4 regions of the Micromonospora sp. WMMA2032 genome follow, and region 4 is predicted to be linked to each of the others. Evidence: riboswitches for the same ligand, from Rfam matches in the RefSeq annotation. Region 4 holds a riboswitch; each other region holds the start of a gene.
The links. A riboswitch is a leader RNA that binds a small molecule or an ion and turns the genes downstream of it on or off. The one in region 4 is predicted to bind cyclic di-AMP.

Region 1 (5,776 bases), 1.5 Mb from region 4:
TCCCGTTCGGCGGCTACTTCTACAGCGTCAACAACGTGAGCTGGTCGCTCTCCTGCGAGTTGGCCTTCTACCTGTGCCTGCCGCTCGCGGTGCCGTGGCTGCGTCGGGCCCGTACCGGGGCGCTCCGGGTCGTGCTGGTCGCCGCGCCGCTGCTCATCCTCGCCCTGTGGCCCGGGCAGCAGCTGGTGCCCGAGGAGCAGCGGTGGTGGTTCACCCAGATCTTCCCGGTCACCCGGTCCTTCGAGTTCTGGATGGGCGCGGCCGCCGCCGAGCTGATGCGCCGCAACCGCTGGCGCGGCCCCGACCTGACCGTGGCCAGCCTGCTCTTCGTCGGCACCTGGGTGGTCGCCGCGTTCTGGGTCCGGGCCGAGTTCTGGGCGGCGCTGCTCGCGGTGGCGTACCTGCTGGTGATCACCGCGGCGGCGCAGGCCGACGTGCGGGGCCGGTGGACCCCCTGGCGATCCCGTCCGATGGTCTGGCTGGGCGAGGTCTCCTTCGCCTTCTACCTGGTCCACGTGCTGGTCATGGTGACCGTGCTGCGGCTCACCGGCGACTGGGGCACCGGACTGCCCGGGTGGCGGGGCCCGCTCGCGGTGCTCGGCTTCCTGCTGCTCAACCTGGCGCTCGCCGCCGCCCTGCACCGCTGGGTGGAGGTGCCGATGATGCGGCGTCTCGGCCCGCGCCGGCCCCGCCCCACGTCGGCCGCCGCCGCGCCGGCGCGGTCCGTGCCGGCGCCGAGGTCGCCCGCCGACGGCGGCACCCCCACCCCGATCGAGTACGCCGGGCGGCGCCGCCCCGACTGAGCGCGTCCACCCTGGTCGGTGGTGTCACGACACGCCGACCGAGAGTGCGCGGCGGTGGGATCGGCGGTAATTTGTACCCGTGCTTCCGATCGCGCTCACCTGTCCCGTGTGGTGGGTGGCGCGCTGGGCGGCACGCATGCTGGCCAGCCTGGCCGTGGTCGTCGCCTGCTCGCTCGGCGCCACGACGCTGCCCGCCGGGGTCGCCACGGCCGCCCCGGCGCCGGCCGGTCCGGCCGTCGGTCTGACGTCGCGTACCCCGACGGGCACGCCGGTCGCCGCGCGGCCGGAGCGTGTCGACGTCGCCGAGCGGCCGGCCCCCTCCACCGGCGTCCCGGAGCCCGCGCCCCGGCACGCGGTCGCGCGGCCCGGCCACCGGGAGCCGGTCCCGGCCGGTCGGCACCCGGCGCCGGTCGGCCCCCGGGCCCCGCCCGCCCGCTGACCACACGGGCCGTCCCCGGCCCGTCCCCGCACCCACCGAACCTCACCCCGCACCCGCCTCGGCGGCCCGGCGGCGCCCGTTCCGCGGCCGCGCCCCGCCCCGACCGGCGTGCGACCTTCCCGCCACGTCTTCTCCGTGAGGTGCCGACCATGTCGCAGACCGTTCTCCACCACTTCCTCACCGCCGTCCCCGAGGCCGCCGCGATCTGGTCGGCCCTGCTCGTGCTCGCCCTCGGCCTGCTCGCCGTGCTCGTCGCCCGTCCCGACCGCGACGGCGCGGCGGACCTCGAACCCGATCCGGTCGACGCGGAGGCGCTGCACCGGGCGGACCTTGCCCGCTACGCCGACGAGGTGGCGGTGGCCGCCACCGGAGCCGCCCAGACCGCCCGCCGACGACGCGAGCGGTGGCTGGCCGTCCAGGACGAGGCGAAGCGGGCCTGGGTGGCCTTCGACGAGGCGGAGGCGGCCGCCCGCCGCCTGGCCGGCGCCGCCGCGCTGCCCGCGCCGCGCACGCCACACACCCCGTCCGAGTACGCGGCGCGGGAGCGCTGGCTGCACCACGCCGCCATGGCGGCGCACTGGCGGGGTGACCTGACCGCCCGGCAGCTCGCGGACGTGCTGGCCCACCGCAACGGGTGGGACCCGCGTCGCCATCCGGCCGAGCAGGAGATCGTGCTGGCCCGGACGATCCGTGACGGCCGACGGGCGGCCTGGGAGGCGGCCGCCGAGCGGGAGCGACAGGCCTGGCGGGACGCGGAACTGGCCGCCGACGCGGCGCGGACGCTGGCCGCCGAGACCTACGCGGCGGCCGCTGCGGTGCGGCCGTCGCCCGCCCCCCGCGCTGCGTCGGCCACCCGCGTCCGGGTGCCCACCGTCGTGCGCGGCGCCCGCTGGCGGCCGGCCCGGGTCGGCTGAGTGGCGGTCTCCGCCGAATCGTTACCCGAATGCGGTGAGCCCGCTCACGTGCGGCCCGGAAACGGGCGCTCGGCGCACAACCGGTCAGCCGACCCGACAATTGCGGGGCGTCGGCCGGTCGAATGCCCGCTTTTCGCCTTCAGATGTCGGCTCGAACCCTTGTCCCCATTGAGTGAAGTCAGTAACCGGCTGTTCCGATATCCGTAGTCGCGGACGACGTTTCCGCAGGTGGGAGCGCTTGGCTTGAGGCGTACCCACCGGTAGTGTCGGCGCGTCCGGTGCGGTTTCCGATCGCAGACGGCGACGCCGCACCGACCCGCCTAATCGTGCATACGAACCGGGGACCCACAGCAACACCGGGGTGAATCCGCGAGCCACGGCCCGCGGTAGGGCGTACTTCCCGCCCGAATCCGTCAGCTAACCCGGTCGGCGGCCACGGAAGGAGTTCCATTCCTCGTGCGAACCACCCCCCGATCGTCCCCCCACCTCCACGGCCCGGTGGTGCCGGCGCTCGCCTGACGGCGACGCCCACCCGATCCCCCGTGTGCGCCCGGCTGTCCGGGCGCTCCGTCCCGCGGCCGTCCCGCCCCGTCGAACGCGCGTGAGGTCCTCCGCGCGTGGGGCCGGCGTGTGCCGCTCACGCCCTGGAGGAACCCGTGAAGCACCACCTGAAGCGTCAGCTGCGGCGTCTCGCCACCGAGCGCCCGTACCAGATCATCGCCGGTTCGGCCGCCGCCCTCGTGTTGGCCGGCGGCACCGGTGTCGCCCTCGCCGCCACCGACGACACCCCGTCCCGGTCGGAGAACACCGTCGCGGTCGCCGAACTCGGCTCCCGCCTCGGCGAGGCCGCCAGCCGCGGCGAGGCCCGCATCGCCGTCCCGTCGCCGAGCGCCTCGCCCAGCGCCGCACCCACCGCCTCGCCCTCGGCGAAGCCGGCGGCCAAGGCCACCACTGACCCGGACACCAAGCCGAAGCCCAAGCCGAAGCCGCCGGCGAGCAAGGTGCTCGACTACGACTACCAGGCGCAGACCACCTACTACTACTGCGGCCCGGCCGCGGTGCGCAACGCGCTCAGCGCCACCGGCATCGAGCGGAGCCAGGACACGCTCGCCCTCGCCCTCGGCACCACCGAGATGGGCACCAACTCGGCCGAGGACACCACCCGTGTGCTCAACCAGCAGGTCAAGGGCAACCCGTACCGGACCCGCATGATCCCGGGCGCGGCCACCCCGGCCCAGATGGACCGGCTTCAGGCCGACGTGGTCACGGCGGTCAGCAACGGCCGCGCGGTCGTCGCCAACGTCGCCGGCGACGCCACCGACACCAACGGCGGCTGGCACTCGTTCCCGGGCGGCCACTACATCGCGGTGGTCGGCTACAAGAACGACGGCCGGACCGTCCGGATCGCCGACTCGGCCGACCCGTCGCTGCCCTCGTACTGGGTCACCACCATCGACCTGGCGAACTGGATGGCGACGCGCGGCTACTCCGCCTGACGCCTCTCGCTACACGCGAAGGCCGGCACCCCGTGTTCGGGGTGCCGGCCTTCAGTCTTACTTGGTCCACAGTGCTGGGCCACGATGTCGGTGGCCTGCTTCTCCCACTGCGCGTACGCGTCGGGGTAGGCGGAGACCTGGACGGTCTGCGCGGCCTCGGTCAGCGGCATCTTCTCCCAGCCGTCGACCTGCTTCAGGCCCTTGAGGAACGCCAGGGTCGAGTACTCGGGGTCGGTGATCTGCTCCGGCGTGCCCCAACCACTCGACGGGCGCTGCTGGAACAGGCCCAGCGAGTCGTGGTCATTCTTGTCGCCGAGGTGCCCGAGGTTCTCCAGCTTCGACTCCTGCAGGGCGGTGGCGATCGAGATGACCGCGGCCCGCTCGGGCAGGCCGGCCTTCTTCGTCGCGGCGATGATCGCCTTGGCGTTGGCCAGCTGCTCGTCGTTCAGCGTGATGGTCGACTGCTCACCCTGCACGGACGCGACCGCGACGGGCTTGCCGGCGGCGGCATGGGCGGTGTCGGCGTGGGCGGCGACCGGACCGGCGAACACACCACCGGTGAAGGCCAGACCAGCAACACCCAGGATGCTCTTGCGCAGGATCGTGTTCATGAGGGGGCTCCATTCGGGGGTCAACACACCCGGGGGGGGTGTGGGCACCGTCAGGCGCTCAAGAAGTCTTGGGGGGGGACCCGGCACGCTCGTGGAGCCTGGGGGTCAGCTCACGGGGCCGGGGATGTCCGGTTGGCTCGCGGGGCGGGGGCCTCGTCGCGGCGCCGGGATGATGTGTAACGACCGGCGGCCTGCCGTCATTCCCCGGGGGCGGGGCGGCGGCTCAGGGGTTCGCTGCCTGCTCGGTCGTTCACCCGTCTACAGCGCCGCCGACCCACCGCCGATTCCGCGTCCAGGGTGCCGCCCACCACCACCGAACCGGACACCCCACCGCATCCCAGGCGCCCGGGTGAAAGCCCACGGGTGCATCCGGACACCCGCAGACACCCGTGACGTTCCACCCAGCGGCCGCCAGCCCCGTCGGTGGAACGTCATGGCTGCATCCCGGCCGCGGAGACACCCATGACGTTCCACCCAGCGCCCGCCAGCCCCGTCGGTGGAACGCCGTGGGTGTATCCCGGCCATGGAGACACCCATGGCGTCCCACCCAGCGCCCGCCAGCCCCGTCGGTGGAACGTCATGGGTGCATCCCGGTCCGGTAGACACCCACCCCGTTCCACCCACCGTGAGCCGACGCCGCGAGTGGAACGCCATCGGTGTGTCACGCCGTACCAGAGTCCGTTCCGTCCGAGGCCGGGCAACGCCCACGAAGCACGGCCCGCGCCCGTGGCCGTCTCCCGGCGGTGAGAAAGGTGCCCAGGCGGTGTGCCGTCCCCCGCACGCCCGCCGACGACTACCCGTTGTGGCAAACAGACCGTGAAGGATACGGGCCCTCGGCGAGGGCGCGATCGTCGACGAATCTCCGGAAGGCGTCCCGTGGTGACGGACGCGCCGGCGGCGGGTGCCACGGTTGCGGAAGGCGTCGGCTCTCGCGCGTCGTGTCCGTCCGGTGGCAGACTGCGCCGTATGGGCGATACGACGGGGACCCGTCACCTGGTGCTCCTGCACGGCATGGGCGCCACCGGCGAGGTGTGGCTGCCCTGGGCGCCGCTGCTGGAGCGGCGCTGGCCCGGCCGCTGGCTCGCCCCCGACCTGGCCGGCCACGGCTGGTCGCCACCGCTGTCCGGCTACTCCTTCGCGGGCCTGGCGCAGCGCCTGGTGGAAGGGCTCGGGCCGGTCACCGAGCGATTCGGTCCGCGGGACCGGCTGGTGCTGCTCGGGCACTCGCTCGGGGGCGTGGTGGCGCTGGCGCTGGCCGCCCGGCAGCGGGGCCTGCCCGTCGACGCGGTGGTCGGCCTCGGCATCAAGGTGGTCTGGTCGCCGGCGGAGCTGGCGAAGGCGGCCGAGTTGGCCGCGCGGCCGGTGACCTGGTTCGCCAGCCGGGACGAGGCGGCCCGCCGCTACCTGCGCGTCTCCGGGCTCGCCGGACTGTTCGCCCCCGACCATCCGGTGGTCGACGCGGGGCTGCGCCGGGAGGACGGCCGCTGGCGGCTGGCGATGGACCCGGCCGCGT
Region 2 (5,776 bases), 3.0 Mb from region 4:
CCGCAGGACCACCGCGGAGGAGCCGCGCGACGGGCAGGTCTCGGCCGGCGGGGTGGGCGTCGGGACGCCCGGCGGCTGCTGGTTGCAGCCGACGAACGCCGGCCGGTTGGTGGCGAAGTCCGGGTCGATGGTGACCAGCCCGGTGCGGGCCGTGCCGGTGCTCCGGAACGGCGCCTTCATCAGGTCGAAGTAGTGCGACCAGTCCCAGTAGGGGCCCGGGTCCCAGTGCATGCCCTTCACCGTGCCGGCGGTGGTGCCCGGCACGTTGTCGTGCCCGATGATGTGCTGCCGGTTGAGCGGGATGCCGAACTTCAGCGCGAGGTGGCGGACCAGCTTGGCCGAGGCCCGGTACATCGCCTCGGTGTACCAGGTGCCCTGACCGGCGAAGCCCTCGTGCTCCAGGCCGATGGACTTGGCGTTGACGTACCAGTTGCCGGCGTGCCAGCCGACGTCCTTGGCCTTGATGTGCTGGGCGACGTAGCCGTCCACCGAGCGCAGCGTGTAGTGCCAGCCCAGGTAGTCGGCCCGCTTGACCAGGTCGACGCTGGGGCCGAAGTAGCCCTCGGTGTCGTGGATGACGATGTATTCGATCTTCTGCTGCTTCGGCCGGTTGCCCAGGTCGTGGTTGCCGTAGTCGCCCGGGTCGGCGCTGAGCTGCTCGTACGGCGCGGGGATCCACTCACAGGCCAACCGGACCGGGCACTCCAGGCCGTCCGGCCGCTGCGCGTGGCGCAGGCCGAGCCGGGCCAGCCGGGACCGGTCCGGCCGGGCGGTGGTGGCGGCCAGCGTGACCCGCTGCCCGTCGTCGGTGGTCCGGGTCGCGCCCTGGCCGAGCTGGTCGTAGACCTCGTCGGCGAAGGCCGCCGCCGCGTCGGCGGTGTCCGCGCCGGAGTAGCGGGCCACCGCGCCGTACCAGGCCGCCGCGTCGGTGCCGGCGCCGACCGGCCCGCCCAGTGCCTTCTGGTAGGACGCGAGCAGCGCCGCGCCACCGCGGATGTTCGCCGCCGGGTCGGTGCGCAGCGTCTGCGCGTCGAGCCCGGTGAGCGTCGCGGCGGTGTCGATCGTCTGCAGCGAGGCGCGGGGCAGCGGGGTCTCCCGTGCCGGCGCGGCGGCGGTGGCCGGGTCGAGGGTGAGCGGGCGGGAGTCGTCGCCGCGCGGGTCCTCGTCCTCGTCGACGTGGGCGCTGCCCGGGGTGGCGAGGACGTGCGCCGCGTCGGTCAGGTGCATCGGGCCGTAGCCGCCGCTGGTGCTGGGCTGGCCCGGGTGGGTGTCCCAGCGGGACTCCAGATAGGAGACGCCGAGCAGCACGTTCTGCGGCACGCCGTACTCGGTGGCCGCGGCGGCGTACTGCTGCTGCCGGTCGGTGGCGGGTCCGGCCGTCTCCGGCGCGGCGGTCACCGGGCCGGTGACGGCCAGCGCGGTGGCGGTCGCCACGGCGGCGGCCAGCAGTATCCGTCCGCCCGACGGCGGGGTGGAGAGGTGCATCGAACCTCCTGGACAGGGATGGGGGTCACTGCGTCCCCACCCTCACTCCGCAGACCCGCGAGGGTCAATACCTTTCCAGCAGGTAATCCTTAATGAAAGAAAACTTCACCCAGGTGTCGGTACGGAGTGTCACGGCGTCCCGAGTTGCGGATCGATAACGACGGCTCCTACTCTGGTGAATCGTCGGCCGCCAGTCTCACCGTCCAACCCGGTCGGTGACGGTCCGACACCGCCGAGTCGCCCACGGGCGAGCCGGGGAACCAGGTACCTGGGGTGAATCCGCAGCGGAGCTGCGGTAGGGCGGCTCCCTTCCCGTCCGAATCCGTCAGCTAACCCGGTAGGCGGTCAGGAAGAAGGAGTACGGACGCCCGGTGGCACTCCATGCCCCGCGGCCGTCGTCGAGCCGGTCGATCGACCGGCACGTCGTCGCGCCGCGTTCCCGCTGGTCCCGCTTCACCACCGCCCTCGCCGCCCTGGTCGGCACCGCCGTCGTCCTGACCGGCGGCGCCACGGCGGCCCACGCCGAACCCTCGGTCGCCGAGATCGAGGCCCAGATCGACCGCGACTGGAACAAGCTCGAACCGGTCATCGAACAGGTCAACGCCGTACGCGAGCAGCTCGCGGTGCGGCGCAAGCAGGCCGACGCGCTCGGCCGGCAGATCGCCCCGCTGCAGGCCCGGGTGGACGCGGCGCTCGGCCAGGTCGGCGGGCTCGCCGCCGACGCGTACAAGGGCGACAACCTCTCCACCGTCAACGCCCTGCTGGGCAGCCGCTCGCCGGGCGACCTGGTCAGCGGCCTGGAGCTGCTCGACCGCTTCGCGCACCACCAGCAGGAGCAGGTGCGTGCCGTCGCCGAACTGCGCGACGAGCTGGCCGCCAAGAAGCGGCCGCTGGACCAGATGGTCGCCGACCTGAGCCGCACCGAGGCGCAGCTCGCGACGAAGAAGAAGCAGATCGACGGCGAGATCGCCCGACTGCAGAAGCTACGTCTAAAGGTCTACGGCAACGGCGGCGGCGGCCCGCTGCGCCCGGCGCCCTGCCCGTCCGGCTACCCCGGCGGCGCGGCCGGGGTCGCGGTCAAGTTCGCCTGCGCCCAGATCGGCAAGATCTACGTCTGGGGGGCCGCCGGCCCGGACCACTTCGACTGCTCCGGCCTGACCATGGCCGCCTGGGCCAAGGCCGGGGTCTCGCTGCCGCACAACGCCCGGCAGCAGCACGACGTGACGAAGCGGGTCAGCCGGTCCGAGCTGCGCGCCGGTGACCTGGTCTTCTACTACGGCGACCTGCACCACGTGGGGATGTACGTGGGCGACGGCTGGGTGGTGCACGCCTCCCAGTCCGGCAAGCCGATCACCATGAAGCGCGTCGACGACGGCGACATCAACAGCTACGGCCGCCCCGCCTGAGGTGTAAGGAAGGGCCCCCTCTTAACGCATTCTGCATAGGAGGGGGCCCCTCTTAACAAGCGGCGCTCGGCGTCAGCGGGTCGGCCAGGTGCGCCAGCTCTGCCAGGACCGGCTCGGCGTCGGGCCGCGCTGGCCCTGGTAACGCGATCCGTAGACGGCCGAGCCGTACGGGTGCTCGGCCGGCGAGGAGAGCCGGAAGATGCAGAGCTGACCGATCTTCATCCCCGGCCAGAGCGTGATCGGCAGGTTCGCCACGTTGGACAGCTCCAGCGTGACGTGGCCGGAGAAGCCCGGGTCGATGAAGCCGGCGGTGGAGTGGGTCAGCAGGCCGAGTCGGCCCAGACTGGACTTGCCCTCCAGCCGCCCGGCGAGCTGGTCGCCCAGCGAGATGACCTCCAGCGTGGAGGCGAGCACGAACTCGCCCGGGTGCAGCACGAAGGGCTGGCCCTCCGGCACCTCCACCATCGACGTCAGGTCGTCCTGCTGCACCGACGGGTCGATGTGGGTGTAGAGATGGTTGTTGAAGACCCGGAACAACCGGTCCAGGCGTACGTCGATGCTGGACGGCTGCACCAGCGTGGGCTCGAAGGGCTCCAGCGCGAGCGTGCCCGACTTGATCTCGGAGACCAGGTCGCGGTCGGAGAGCAGCATCGGAACACCATAGCGACCGGTACGGGTGACCTGCGTGTCGCACTACTTCTTCGTACACGTGTTCGATAGAATGTCCGCATGGCTTCCTGGTCCGAATTCGCCGCCGACGAGCCCCGCCTCGCCGACGAGATCCGCCTTCTGATGCAGCAGTACGGGCCGGGCTTCGGCTACCTCGCCACGGTCCGCGCCGACGGCGGCCCCCGGGTGCACCCGGTCTCCCCGGTGATCACCGCCGACGGGCTCTGGTGCTTCGTCATCGACTCCCCGAAGCGCCGCGACCTCGAGCGGGACGGCCGCTACGCGCTGCACTCCTTCCCGCCGGAGGAGAGCGACGACGAGGCCTACGTGGCGGGCCGGGCCCGTCCGGTGACCGATCCGGCCACGGTGGCCCGACTGGCCCGGGTCGCCCGGGCGGCGCCGCAGGGTGACTGGCGGCTGTTCGAGTTCACCGTCGACGTGGCGATGCTGACCCGGCGCGACCCGGTGGCCCAGCCGGGCGCCGGCCGGCCGCAGATGCGGGTCTGGCTCGACCCGCGGGGCGCCACGCCGGCACGCCGTGACCCGCTCGCCGCGGACGGCCGGCGCGGCCGGCACGGCTTCGACACCCGCCGCCCGGCTGCCTGAGCCGCCTGCCGAAACGACAGGTGCCGGCCCCGTCCGAGAACGGGACCGGCACCTGTCGTGTGGTGCGGGTGAGGTCAGGCAGCGCGGTAGGCGTTCCACGCGGTGAGCATGCGGCTCGCCTGGCCGGCGGTGAACTGGTACATGCAGGAGTCGTAGGTGTAGTCCATGAAGTTGGTGATCGGGTCCTTGCCGGCGGTGGAGCAGGTGTCCCGGCCCGTCGGGCACTGGTACGCCGGCGACGCCTCGGCCGGGGTGTCGGAGACGCTGTCACCCGAGCCGGAGCAGCCGCCCTGGAAGGTGTGGTAGAGGTTCAGCCAGTGGCCGACCTCGTGCGTACCGGTGTCGCCCTGGTTGTAGTTGGTCGCCGTGCCGCCGGGCAGCGACTCGCTGAGCACGACCACGCCGTCCATGCTGTCCAGCTTCCGCTTCGGGAAGGTCGCCCAGCCGAGCAGGCCGTCGCTCAGCTCGCCGAGGTAGATGTTGAGCGTGTTCTTGCCGCCCGTGCGCAGCGAGGTCTTCATCGAGCGCTCGGCCGAGGAGCCCTGCACGATCGGGTACCACGACGGGTTCGTCACCCGGTTGATCTTCGTGAGCTGGAACGCGAAGGCGGTTGCGGCGCCACCGGTCGAGCCCGCGTACGACTGGTTGAGCACGGTGATCTGCTGGTTGATCAGCGAGTCCGGGATGTTGCCGCCGGCCCGGGTGCTGTTCTCCTGGATCACGTGCACCACGACCGGGATGGTGACGGAGGCCAGCGGGGCGACGGTCGGGCCGGTCCGGAAGTTGGCCCGCTCGCGCTGCGCGGCGGCGAGGTCGGCCTCGCGCTCGCGCACCTGCTTGGCGGTCAGGTGGTTCGGGTCGAGCTTGGCATGGCCGCCCTTGGCGACGCGGGCGTCGGCGTGGGTGTCGGCCGGCTCGGCGCAGACGCCGGCCGGGGCGGCCGAGAAGGCCGAGGCAGCGGGGACGACGCCGACGGCGGCGGTGCTGAGCAGCAGCGCGAGGGTCGACGTCGCGACACCGGCGGTACGCCGGGTCAGCAGGTTGGGACGGGGTCCCATGGGCCCACCTCTTTCTGACGGCGTGGCAGGGGGTGTGTCACGCCGGGTCGGAAACGTGGAGCAGACGTTACATCCCATCGACGGATTTGAGAACGCCCATATGTTGCCGGCACGCAACATCCTTGATCCACTCCGGCGCGGTGGCGGGGCGGGGTGCCTGGGTGCACGGGAGTGGTGACCTCAGGTACAGTGGTGCCGCCTGCGGGTGTAGTTCAATGGCAGAACATCAGCTTCCCAAGCTGACAGTGCGGGTTCGATTCCCGTCACCCGCTCCAGCACGAAGGCCCTGGCCAGGACTCGCCTCCCGGCCAGGGTCTTCGACGTTCCACCGGCCATCAGCGCCCGTCCGGCCGCCACGGGCCACTGGCCACCGCCGTCATCAGCACGGCCCGCAGCAGTCAGTACGCCCTCGCGGCCGTCGTCTCCGAGACGCCGTTGCCGAGCAGCCTCGCCCGCCACTCGCGGATCATCGGCGTATCCAAGCGGCTCAGCTCCACCACGCCCAGATACGGGGTGATGCCCCTGCCGAGGCAGCCACCGGTACAGCGCCGC
Region 3 (5,776 bases), 1.4 Mb from region 4:
GCCGGACGGACAGGTGGTTGTGCACCTCCCGGATGCCGGGGGCGTTCCAGACCACCCGCTCGATCTCGTCGCGTTCGGGCCCGGAGTGGACCTGGCCCTCCAGCAGGACGGTGTCGCCGTGGACCCGGACGCCGACCTGCTCGGCCTCGGTCGCGCCGTTGCGGGCCAGCGCGTCCACGATCTGCTCGGCCAGGTCCCGCCCGTCCGCGCGGACCGCCGGCCGGACGGTGATCCCGTTGCTCAGCCCGCGTACGCCGGTGAGCCGGGCGACGGACCGTTCGGCGGCGCGTCGCTGGTACTCCCACTCGACCTCGCCGTGCAGGGTGACCCAGCCGTCGGCCACCGTGACGTGCAGCGCCTCGACCGGCACGAAGGCGTCCCACTCCAGGGCGCGGGCGGCGGCGACGGCGATCTGCGGATCCTCCCGGCCGGCGGCGGTGTCGATCCGGACGGCGAGGTCGTTGGCGACCGCGCGGACCCGGGCCACCCGGTGCGCGGCCCGCTCGGCGGCCCACTTCTTGGCGTAACTGTCGACCCGCCCGGTCAACGTCACCACGCCGTCGGTGACGGTCACCCCGATCTCGTCGGGGCCCACCCGGGGTTCCCAGGTCAGCTCGTCGAGCACGGCGGACTGGATGTCCCGGTCCGTACGCGTGGTCGTCTCGGTGGCCATCCGGCTCTCCTCCCCGTCGGTCGGCGACGCGGGCACGTACTCCCGCACCACCGATCCTGGGCGCGGACCGGGTGACCCGCCCTCACCCGATCCGGGCGAGGAACGCCCCGCCGGGTGGTGGAGACGCCGGTGGCCGCCCCCGGGGGTCGGGGGGCGGCCACCGGCCGGCTCGTACGGCCCCGGTCAGCCGTCCAGGCCGGCGGGGGAGTTGGGCCGGTCGACGTCGACGAACTCGATCTCGTCGGCGACCCGGTCCCGGCTGCCGGCGGCGCGGGCGGCGGTGCCGGCGGCCCAGCCGACGGCGGCGCCGGCCAGGGCCGCGGCGATCAGCAGCGTCCAGGGCAGCGCGGGCCGGCGGCCGGCGAGCGCGTCGAAGGCGAGGCTGGCCCGCCGGCGCGCCTCGTCGGCGGCGGTGCCGACCAGGTCGGTGGCGTCGTCGGCCAGGCCGGAGGAGTTGCGACGGGCCGCCCGGGTGGCGTCCCGCACGCTGTCACCGGCGGAGCCGACGGCGGAGAGCAGGTGCTGCCACGCCTGGTCCGCGACCCGCTCGGGCTTGCTGCGGCGGTCCATCAGGCTGGATCCGAACATCGTTCTACCTCCTCGGGTGCCGAAGCCCGGCGGCCACTTCGGACTCCGGTGTTCATCCGGCGCGTCACGGTTCACTCCCCGTGGGCTGTGCCCCGTCGGCGTGCGCGCCAAACCCGTCCCGACCGCGGCCCGGGCCGCCGTCGGGGCGAACCGGACGAACCGTGGAGAACGTGTCGGGGACCGGGTGTCCGCGCGAGGTGCGCGGGCCCGCTACCCTGGGTCGGCGGATCGGCCGGTCCGGCCCGGTCGTTCGGCCGGTCGTGGTCCGCGTCGAAGGGGAAATTGGAACCCGGAGGTCCGGATTGGGTTCGCCCAGGTGTGCCCACTCCGCGAATTGCTCATCCCGGGGGGTGGCGACGGGGGCCGTCGGAGGAATACTCTCGGTCGCGGCCCGCGTACTGATGAGGCGCCCGTACGGGCGAGTGGAGGTGCTCGCGTGAGCCTGTCGATCGTGAAGTCGGTGCGTCCGGGTGGTGTCGTCCAGATCGCGCCCCGTGGGGAGATCGACGTCGACACCGCGTACGAGGTGCGGGAAGCGATCGCCGAGGTGCTCGCGAAGGCCCGTCCCGCCCGGATCGAGCTCAACATGCGGCTTGTGACGTTCATCGACTCCGTCGGCATCAGCGCCATGGTCGCCGGCTTCCAGACGTGCGAGGTCAGCGGCGTCAAGCTCGTGGTCACCGAGCCGAGCCGGTTCGTGCACCGGCAGCTCTGGGTGACCGGTCTGCTCGGCCTCTTCGGCGCGCCCGAGCCCTGGTTCGCCGACGACGCCCCCGAGGTGCTGCCCGGCGCCTGAGCGCCGCCCTCGACCCCCCTCCGGCCTGGGGACCTTCGACCCGTTGCCAGCCCGGCTCCGGTACGGGACGATCGTCGCGACCCACGACGGCGAGGGGGATCGGTTGCAGAGCAGCGACAGCTTCAGCTACACCGTGCAGGCCCGGTGCACCCGGGCGGACGCGGTGGCCCTGCTCGGCGACCTGAGCCGGCAGGGCGAGCTGCATCCGCTGATCGTGCGGGTCCGGCAGGTGCCGTCGCGGCCCGGAGCGCTGGCCAGCTATGCGATCACCGACCGGCTGGAGCTGGGCCCGCTGCACTTCCCGGTGACCTACCAGGCGGACGTGCTGGTCGCCACCGAGGACGAGGTGGTCACCGTGGCCCGGCAGCAGCCGGCGACGACGGTCCGCAACCACACCCGGCTGCGCGACGAGCCCGACGGCGTGGTGCGGATCGACGTGGAGATCACTCTCACCGCGCCGGCCCCGCTGTTCGGCTACGCGTTCCGCCAGGCCCGCGCCGCCCACCTGGGCCTCGCGGCCCGTCTGGGCGCGACCCTGGAGGGCCGGCCGGCCTGACTCAGCCGGCCCGCCCCGCCGGGACCGGCCGGCGGGCGGGCGGGCGCAGCCGCCCCCACGGCTTCCAGGTGGACAGCACGGTGGCCACGAGCAGCAGCGTGGTGGAGACGGCGGGCGGCACCACCAGGTCGATCCGCAGGTGCGCGTCGGCCGCGCCGGCCAGCGCGCCGAGGTGCCGGACCCGGGGCGTCAGCAGGAGCAGCACCAGCCCGAGCATCACGGTGGTGAGCACGAACTTCACCAGCACCCACCGCCACCGCAGCAGCCCCCACGGGGTGAGCAGCGCGCTGGTCACCCCGATCAGCCAGACCGCGACGCTCAGCGGCGCGAACAGCCAGGTGACCAGCAACGCCGCCGCGGGGTAGACGACCTCCGGGTCGGCGCCGCGCAGCCCGGCCACGCCGAGCGCGAGCAGCCCCAGGTCGGCGCCGAGCCAGCCGAGCGAGGTGACCAGGTGCGCGGTGAGCAGCGCCTTGCGTCCGGCGGGGGAGAGTCGTCTCATGCCACCGATCGTCGGCCGTCGCGCGGCCCGCGTCGTGGGCCGCGCGACGACACCCGGGGTACGTCGGGGAGCGTAGTGCTCAGTAGACCGACAGGTGCACGTGGTTGGTGTGGTCGCTGGACGGGTCGCCGTTGCCGCCGCTGTACGACTTCCAGCCGCTGCTGGGCAGCCAGATCTGCTTGAACCAGATCACGTAGAGCACGGCGAGCGGGTCGGCGTTGCGCACGAAGTACGCGGCCAGGTTGTTGCCGTACGTCTTGTCGCCGCCGCTGGCCACCCCGCCGAAGCCGTCCTTCTGGGCGGCGAAGTCGCAGGCGCGTCCCTTCGGGTGCTCGCCGGACCCGCTGGGCCGGTGGCAGGAGACGTACCGGGTGAAGCCGGCCGCCTTGGCCTGTTGCAGCGCGTGCAGGGTGCGCGGGGTGATGCAGCCGTCGGCCGGCGTCGGGTCGTTGACGCTGCACGACTCCGCCGGCCAGGAGCCGTCGGAGTTGCGCTTGGCCGGCGTCGCGTTCGCCGTCGAGGTGCCCCGGACGCCGCCGCTGCCGGCGGACGGCCGGTCGTTCGCCACCTCCAGCGCTCGCTCGGCTTGCTGCTTGCGCTTGGCCATCACCGTGACCTGCTTGCGCTGCTCCCGGATCTCGCCGTCGAGCGCGGCGCGGGTCCGGGTCGCCTCGTCCCGGGTGGTGATGAGGTCGCGCAGCGTCCGGTCCTCGTGCGCGGCGACCTGCTCCAGCGCGGCCGCCCGGTCCATGAAGCCCTCCGGGCTGCTGCTGCCGAGCAGGGCCGCGGCGGTGCCCATCCGGCCGGTGCGGTAGGCCACCTCGGCGATCTCGCCGACCTTGGCGTCGCGTACGGCCAGTTCGGCGCCGACCGCGTCGAGTCGCTCGGTGAGCTGCTTCTGCCGGGCCACCGACCGGCTCAGCGCGGCCTTGGCCTCCAGCCAGCCCTTGCTGGCCGCGTCGAGCTGGGCGCGCAGTTCCGGCGTGCCGCCCTCGTCGTCACCGCCGGGGGCGGCGCGCAGGCCGGTCGGGGAGGCCGACCACGTCGCCGCGGCGGGGGAGGCCGGCACGGTCACGACGCCGAGGGTCAGCATCGCGACGAGCAGGGCCGCCATCCGGGCGGCCGTCCGTCGTACAGGTGCCACTGGGGGCATTCACATGTCCTTCCGTCAACCGCCGACCGGGTTAGCTGACGGGTTCGGGACGGAAGATCCCTACCGCTGACGCGGATGCACCCCACGTACGTGGTTCCCCGGCTCGCCCTGCGGGCGATTAGGCGACGGCCGCTCCACCGGCGCCGGGGTGGCGCCCCGCGGTGTGGCCGCGACCGAGCCTACCGGCGTTGCCCGGGGTCGGCTCCGTGGCCCGGAGCGGTGATCCCGGCAAAGCCGGCATTACGCCACAATAGCGGCCGAGATTTAAGTTTGCCCTAATTACCACTCGGTCGGGCCGCACGCTCCGGCCGACGCTCCGGGTTCGATCTGCAACGTGGCGTGATCGATCGAGAAGTCCTCGTGCAGGGCGGCCCGGGCGGCGGCCAGCACGGTGGCGACCTCGGCGCCGGGATCGGTGGTCAGGTGCGCCGAGGCCACCTCCATGCCCGAGGTCAGCGTCCAGACGTGCAGGTCGTGCACCTCCGCAACGCCCGGCACGGCGGCCAGTCGGTCGTGCACCGCGGTCACCTGGAGGTGTTCCGGCGCGGCCTGCACCAGGATGCGCACCGCCGCCCGGCCGAGCCGCCAGGTGCGGGGCAGGATGAACAGACCGATCGCCACGGCCACCAGCGGATCGGCCCACCACCAGTCGGTGACCGCGATGACCAGCGCGGCGCCGATCACCCCGAGCGAGCCGAGCAGGTCGCCGAGCACCTCCAGGTACGCGCCGCGCAGGTTGATGCTCTCCTGCGCCCCGGAGCGCAGCAGCGCGAAGGCGCCGACGTTGGCGAGCAGGCCGAGCACCGCCACCACGAGCATCGGGCCGGCCAGCACCTCCGGCGGGTCGCCGAACCGGCGTACCGCCTCGACCAGGACGTAGACCGCGACCGCGCCGAGCAGCACCGCGTTCGCCAGCGCCGCGAGGACCTCCAGCCGGTAGAGGCCGAACGTGCGCTGCGGATCGGTGGTGGCGCGCCGGGTGGCGGTGATCGCGGCCAGCGCCATGCCGATGCCGAGCACGTCGGTGAACATGTGCCCGGCGTCGGAGAGCAGCGCGAGCGAACCGGTCGCGAAGGCGGCCACCGCCTCGACCAGCATGAGGGCGGTGAGCAGCGCGAACGCCGCCCAGAGCCGGCCCCGGTGGCGGTGCGCCGCGTTGGTCACCGCACCGCTGTGGTCATGACCTGCGCCCACGCACACACCCTTCCCTCCCGCACCCCGGCCAGGCCCAATGTATGTTCACATCGCTATGTGTGCAAGTGAGGGTGGATCACCCGGTCGGGTCGAGCGTGGTGAGGCGCTGGGTGGCCCGGGACAACGCGACGTAGAGCGTGCGCACCCCCGAGCCGGGGTCGGCCCGGATCTCGCTCGGCGCGACCAGCACCACGCCGTCGTACTCCATGCCCTTGGCCTGCAGGCTGGTCACGACCTGGAGCCGGCCGGCGCCGAGGCCGTCCAGCCAGCCGGCCACCTCGTCCCGGCGCGGCACCGGCGTGATCACGCCGACG
Region 4 (5,776 bases):
CCTGGAACGCGGTCAGCGTGCCGGCCCAGTCCGGTGACCCGACGTGCGCCGGCGGCACCCCGACGCCGACGCCGACCACCACGACCACCCCGCCGTCGGGCGGCTGCTCCGGCAACAAGCTGGCCAACCCCGGCTTCGAGTCGGGCACCGTGAACTGGACCGCCTCGTCCGGCGTCATCACCACGGACAGCGGCCAGGCCGCGCACGGCGGCTCGTACAAGGCGTGGCTCGACGGCTACGGCTCGTCGCACACCGACACCCTGAGCCAGTCGGTGACCGTTCCGGCCGGCTGCCGCGCGACGCTGAGCTTCTGGCTGCACATCGACAGCGCGGAGTCGACCACGACCACCGCGTACGACAAGCTCACCGTCAAGGCCGGCAGCACCACGCTGGCGACCTACTCCAACCTGAACAAGGCCACCGGCTACGTGCAGCGATCCTTCGACGTCTCGTCGCTGGCCGGCACCACGGCGACCATCTCGTTCAGCGGCGTGGAGGACAGCTCCCTGCAGACGTCCTTCGTCGTCGACGACACCGCGGTCACCCTGAGCTGACCGTAGGGCGAGCGGCCGGTCGTCGTCCTCCGGGCGGCCGGCCGCTTCGTCGCGTCGGCAGGCCGGTCAGGCCGGGCGGCCGGCCCGGGACGCGGCGCCCCGGTCACGTGGGATCCGCGCGGCCACCTCGTGCATCGCGCGGCTGAACAGCTCCGCCTGGTCGGGCAGGCCGCCGAGGCGGGCCGCCAGGGCGTCGGCGTCGGCCCGGGCCGAGTCGCTGACCCGGGCGTCCAGCTCGGCCAGCGCGGCGTTGACGGCGGCGACGACGTGTCCGCAGAGGACCTCCAGCGGCTCGCCGGCCAGGTCCGGGTCGACGGCGACCGAGTCCAGTCGGCCACCCTGGACGGCGACCGCCCGGACGCGGCCGTCGGCCGCGGCGCCCTCGGCCCGGAGCAACTCGCCCGGCTCGCCGTCGGGGTGCACGCCGGCCCGGGACCGCATCGCCGCGAGCGCCTGCTGCGTCCGGCTCAGGAGCTCGTCGAGGCTCGCGGCGGCCGAGAACGGGTCGATGGTCATATCCGCGCTTTCTTCACGTCTTAGCCGAGCATCGTGACCATAGCAACCGGCACCGACGGAGCACGGTCACCGGCCGGCCCCGCCCGCAAGCGAGCAGGTCGGGCGCCGCGCGTCCGGCGTGTCGCGCGACCGCGAACGCCCGGCCGGAGCCCCGGCCGGGCGTTCGGCGGCTCAGCGCAGGCGCAGTCGCTGACCCGGGAAGATCAGGCCCGGATCGTCGCCGACGACAGCGCGGTTGCGCTCGTGCAGCGCCCGCCAACCCCCGGCGACGTGCGCCGCGACGGCGATGCCGGAGAGCGTGTCGCCGGAGCGCACCCGGTAGGTGCCGGCGCCGCCCCGCCCGGCCGGTCGGCCCACAGTGGACCTCGTCGTGGTGGGCCGGTCGGTGGCCTTCCTCGGCGCGGGACGGTCCGCCTTCCTCGGCGCGGCACGGTCGGCCGCCTTCTTCGGGGACGAGCCCGATCCGCCCTTGCGGCCACAGACCGGCCAGGCGCCGATGCCCTGCCCGTCCAGGACCCGCTCGGCGACGGCGATCTGCTCCGACCGGCTGGCCAGGTCCGCCCGGGCGGCGTACTTCTTCCCGCCGTGGCCGCTCCAGGTGCCGCGCGAGAACTGGAGCCCGCCGTAGTAGCCGTTGCCGGTGTTGATGTGCCAGTTGCCGCCGGACTCGCACCGCGCGACGGCGTCCCAGTTGACACCGGAGGCGCTCGCCGGGACGGCCGGAGCGAACAGGACCGCGGCGCCGGCCAGGACCACACCGACGGCGGTACGACGGGCTGCGTATGCAGTTGCCATGGGGATTCCTCCACGCCGACGAGGTGAGCTGTCGGGTTCGGGCCGAGGAGCCCGGCCGCCGCTGGCGGCTTCACCCCGAGGTGACGTGCACCGAGGAACGTTGGGTCCCCCGCTCCCGCCGAGGTTCGGTTACCGCCGGGCCGGCGGCGGGATTAGGCGTTACCGGCCCGTGGTGTCCACGACTGCGGACGCCACCGACGCTAAGGACGAATCCGGGCGATCGCCCACTTCTTGGGATGTTCGTCACCCAGGCGGGCGACCGGGCACGCGGCACGCGGCGACGTGGTAGCGGGACGTCCGGGCCGGATCCGGACGCCCCGCCCGGACGCCCCGGCCCCGGGCTACCGTGGGCGGGACCGGCAAGATCGCACGAGGAGCGGCACGGATGACCGAGCACGGACACGAGCTGGCCTTCGGCGGCTTCCTCACCCCCACCGCCGGACGGCCGGACCAGGTGGTGGCCCTCGCCTCGCTCTGCGAGCAGGTCGGGCTGGACCTGGTCACCTTCCAGGACCACCCCTACCAGCCGGGTTTCCTGGACACGTGGACGCTGATGTCGTACGTGGCCGCCGCCACCGACCGGATCGGACTGGCCGGCAACGTGCTCAACCTGCCGCTGCGCCAACCGGTGGTGCTCGCCCGCAGCGTGGCCAGCCTGGACCTGCTCACCGGCGGCCGGGTCGAGCTGGGGTTGGGCGCGGGCGCGTTCTGGGACGCGATCGAGGCGGCCGGCGGGCGGCGACTCTCCCCCGGCGCGGCGGTCGACGCGCTCGACGAGGCGATCCAGGTCATCCGGGAGGTCTGGGGCACCGACCGACGCGGGATGATCCGCGTCGCCGGGGAGCACTACCGGGTGGTCGGCGCGAAGCGCGGACCGGCGCCGGCCCATCCGGTGGGCATCTGGGTGGGCGCGTACAAGCCGCGCATGCTGCGCCTGGTCGGTCGCGCCGCGGACGGCTGGCTGCCGTCGCTGGCCTACCTGCCGAAGGGGCCCGACGAGCTGCCCGCGCTCAACGCGCTGGTCGACGAGGGCGCGCGGGCCGCCGGGCGGGACCCCGGCGAGATCCGCCGGATGCTCAACGTGACCGGCAGTTTCACCCGCGCGTCCACGGGGTTCCTGGCCGGGCCGCCGCGGCGGTGGGTGGAGGACCTGGCCGGGCTGACCCTGGAGCACGGCATCACCACCTTCGTCCTGGGCAGTGACGAGCCGCGCGCCATCCAGCTCTTCGCCCAGGAGGTGGCGCCGGCGGTCCGGGAGCTGGTCGCGGCCGAGCGCACCACGCCGGGCAGCGGCGCCCGCGCCGTGGCGCGGGAGCAGGCCGCCGGCGGCGTCCCGACCACCCTCGCGGTCACCCCCACGCCCGACCCGGGGGTACGCCTGAGCGCCCGCCGCCTCTGGGACGAGTCGACCCGTCCGACCGCCCCGCCGGCGCCGGCCGGGCACGTCTACCCGGCCCACGCGCAGGCCGCGGGGCAACATCTGGTGGACGTGCACGACCACCTGCGCCGGGAGCTGGCCCAGGTGCGGGACCTGCTGGAACAGGTCACCCGGGGCGCGGTCTCGCCGGGCGGGGCGCGGGCCGCGCTGAACGAGATGACCCTGCGGCAGAACAACTGGACGCTGGGCGCGTACTGCGCGGCGTACTGCACCGTGGTGACCCAGCACCACGGCCTGGAGGACGCCTCGGTCTTCCCGCACCTGCGCCGCGCCGACGCCGGGCTGGCGGCGGTGCTGGACCGGCTGGAGGAGGAGCACGTGGTGATCCACGGCGTGGTGGAGGGTGTCGACCGGGCGCTGGTGGAGCTGATCGGCCGGCCGGGTGACTTCACCGGGCTCCAGGAGGCGGTGGACCTGCTCACCGACACGCTGCTGTCCCATCTGTCGTACGAGGAGCACCAGATCGTCGAGCCGCTGGCCCGGCACGGCTTCTACCCCGGTCAGCTGTGACCGGCGGATATTCCCGGGCCGCGACGTGAGATAGCTGGCTTTTGTTTTCCTAAGTCAGCTCGGTAGCGTCGGTCCCATGACGGACTTCCTCGCGCAGCGCGACTCCTGGTCCACCGCCAACTGCTCGATCGCCCGGGCGCTCGAGGTGGTCGGCAACCGCACCACGCTGCTCCTGCTGCGCGAGGCGTCGTTCGGCACCCGACGCTTCGACGACTTCGCCCGCCGGGTCGGCGTGAGCGAGCCGGTCGCCGCCGCCCGCCTCAAGCAGCTCGTCGCCGACGGCCTGCTCGACCGGCGGCCCTACCGGGAGCCCGGGCAGCGCACCCGCGACGAGTACGTGCTCACCGCCAAGGGCCGCGACCTGCTGCCCGTGCTCGTCGCTCTCCGCCAGTGGGGCGACGCGTACGCCGCCGACGAGGTCGGCCCGTCCGTCCTGGTCACCCACCACGACTGCGGGGCGGACGTGCACGCCCGGCTGCGCTGCGACGCCGGGCACGACGTGCCGGCCGACGAGCTGGCCGTGCTGCCCGGTCCGGGCCTGCGGACCTCCTGATCCACCCACCCTGAGCATCCTCGGAGCGAGACATGAAGATCGCTGGAAGCACCGCCCTGGTCACCGGCGCGAACCGCGGCTTCGGCCGACGCCTGGCCGCGGAACTCGTGGCGCGGGGCGCCACGGTCTGGGCCGGCGCGCGCAACCCGGACGGCGTCGACCTGCCCGGCGTCACCCCGCTACGCCTGGACGTCACCGACCCCGCCTCGGTGGCCGCCGCCGCGCAGCGCGCCGGCGACGTGACGCTGCTGGTCAACAACGCCGGCGTGAGCACCGGCGCCGACCTGCTCGACGGCGACCTCGACCAGATCCGGCTGGAGCTGGAGACGCACTACCTCGGCACGCTGTCGGTGGTGCGGGCGTTCGCGCCCCGGATCGCGGCGAACGGCGGCGGGACGATCCTGAACGTCCTGTCGGCCCTGTCCTGGTTCACGTTCCCCGGCGTCGGCGCGTACGGGGCGGCGAAGGCCGCCGAATGGTCTATGACCAACGCGCTGCGCGTCGAGCTGGCCGGCCGGGGCGTCCGGGTCGCCGGCCTGCACGTCGGCTACATGGACACCGAGATGGCCGCCCGGGTCACCGGGCCCAAGGCCGACCCGGTCGAGGTCGCCCGGATGGCTGCCGACGGCATCGAGTCCGACAGCTACGAGATCCTGGCCGACGACGTCGCCCGCCGGGTCCAGGCCGGACTGTCCGGCGGCGTGGCCGCCCTCTACCCCGCCCTCCCCTGAGCGTCCGGTGTTAAGAAGGGCCCCTTCCTCTGCACGAAGCGATAAGAAGGGGCCCTTCCTTACACCTACAGGCCGCGGGCGAGGCGGTCGGCGAGGATCCGGGTGAAGCGGGCCGGGTCGACGAGGTCGCCGCCCTCGGCCAGCAGCGCCATGCCGTACAGCAGCTCGGCGGTCTCGGTCAGCGCGGCGGTGTCGCCACCCTCGCCGTGCGCCTTGCGCAGCCCGGTGACCAGCGGGTGGGTCGGGTTCAGCTCCAGGATCCGCTTGACCCGGGGCACCTCCTGACCCATCGCCCGATACATCTTCTCCAGCGTCGGCGTCATGTCGTGCGCGTCGCCCACCACGCAGGCCGGCGAGGTGGTCAGCCGGGTGGACAGCCGCACCTCCTTGACGCTGTCGGTGAGCGCGCCGCCGAGGAAGGTGAGCAGGTCGGCGTACTCCTGCCGCTCGGCCTCGGCCTTCTCCTTCTCCTCCTCGGTCTCCAGGTCGACCTGGCCCTTGGCCACCGAGCGCAGCGTCTTCCCGTCGTACGCACCGACCCGCTCGACCCACACCTCGTCCACCGGGTCGGTGAGGATCAGCACCTCGTAACCCTTGGCCCGGAACGCCTCCAGGTGCGGCGAGTTCTCGATGGTGGCCCGGTTCTCGCCGGTGGCGTAGTAGATCTCGCTCTGGCCGT

Region 1: another riboswitch for cyclic di-AMP. It lies ahead of CO540_RS09255 (C39 family peptidase); the one in region 4 lies ahead of CO540_RS03125 (transglycosylase family protein).
Region 2: another riboswitch for cyclic di-AMP. It lies ahead of CO540_RS19365 (NlpC/P60 family protein); the one in region 4 lies ahead of CO540_RS03125 (transglycosylase family protein).
Region 3: another riboswitch for cyclic di-AMP. It lies ahead of CO540_RS27060 (hypothetical protein); the one in region 4 lies ahead of CO540_RS03125 (transglycosylase family protein).

The regions. Positions count from the first base shown of each region.
Region 1 covers NZ_CP024052.1:2,143,614-2,149,389, reverse strand. Annotated here, with positions in the region: gene CO540_RS09270 (acyltransferase) at 1-803, shown strand, start outside; gene CO540_RS31190 (hypothetical protein) at 883-1,242, shown strand; gene CO540_RS09260 (hypothetical protein) at 1,392-2,156, shown strand; cyclic di-AMP (ydaO/yuaA leader) riboswitch at 2,464-2,603, shown strand; gene CO540_RS09255 (C39 family peptidase) at 2,813-3,652, shown strand; gene CO540_RS09250 (hypothetical protein) at 3,640-4,263, opposite strand; gene CO540_RS09245 (alpha/beta fold hydrolase) at 5,230-5,776, shown strand, end outside.
Region 2 covers NZ_CP024052.1:4,185,048-4,190,823, reverse strand. Annotated here, with positions in the region: gene CO540_RS19370 (N-acetylmuramoyl-L-alanine amidase) at 1-1,485, opposite strand, end outside; cyclic di-AMP (ydaO/yuaA leader) riboswitch at 1,706-1,843, shown strand; gene CO540_RS19365 (NlpC/P60 family protein) at 1,857-2,891, shown strand; gene dcd (dCTP deaminase) at 2,964-3,542, opposite strand; gene CO540_RS19355 (pyridoxamine 5'-phosphate oxidase family protein) at 3,621-4,166, shown strand; gene CO540_RS19350 (zinc metalloprotease) at 4,241-5,224, opposite strand; tRNA gene CO540_RS19345 (tRNA-Gly) at 5,426-5,499, shown strand.
Region 3 covers NZ_CP024052.1:5,805,106-5,810,881, forward strand. Annotated here, with positions in the region: gene CO540_RS27035 (BON domain-containing protein) at 1-673, opposite strand, end outside; gene CO540_RS27040 (hypothetical protein) at 857-1,261, opposite strand; gene CO540_RS27045 (STAS domain-containing protein) at 1,698-2,057, shown strand; gene CO540_RS27050 (SRPBCC family protein) at 2,101-2,613, shown strand; gene CO540_RS27055 (DUF2269 domain-containing protein) at 2,615-3,115, opposite strand; gene CO540_RS27060 (hypothetical protein) at 3,195-4,268, opposite strand; cyclic di-AMP (ydaO/yuaA leader) riboswitch at 4,273-4,403, opposite strand; gene CO540_RS27065 (cation diffusion facilitator family transporter) at 4,548-5,462, opposite strand; gene CO540_RS27070 (AAA family ATPase) at 5,539-5,776, opposite strand, start outside.
Region 4 covers NZ_CP024052.1:682,082-687,857, reverse strand. Annotated here, with positions in the region: gene CO540_RS03135 (M4 family metallopeptidase) at 1-554, shown strand, start outside; gene CO540_RS03130 (YbaB/EbfC family nucleoid-associated protein) at 621-1,070, opposite strand; gene CO540_RS03125 (transglycosylase family protein) at 1,242-1,865, opposite strand; cyclic di-AMP (ydaO/yuaA leader) riboswitch at 1,869-2,034, opposite strand; gene CO540_RS03120 (LLM class flavin-dependent oxidoreductase) at 2,251-3,813, shown strand; gene CO540_RS03115 (helix-turn-helix domain-containing protein) at 3,890-4,366, shown strand; gene CO540_RS03110 (SDR family oxidoreductase) at 4,399-5,097, shown strand; gene htpG (molecular chaperone HtpG) at 5,163-5,776, opposite strand, start outside.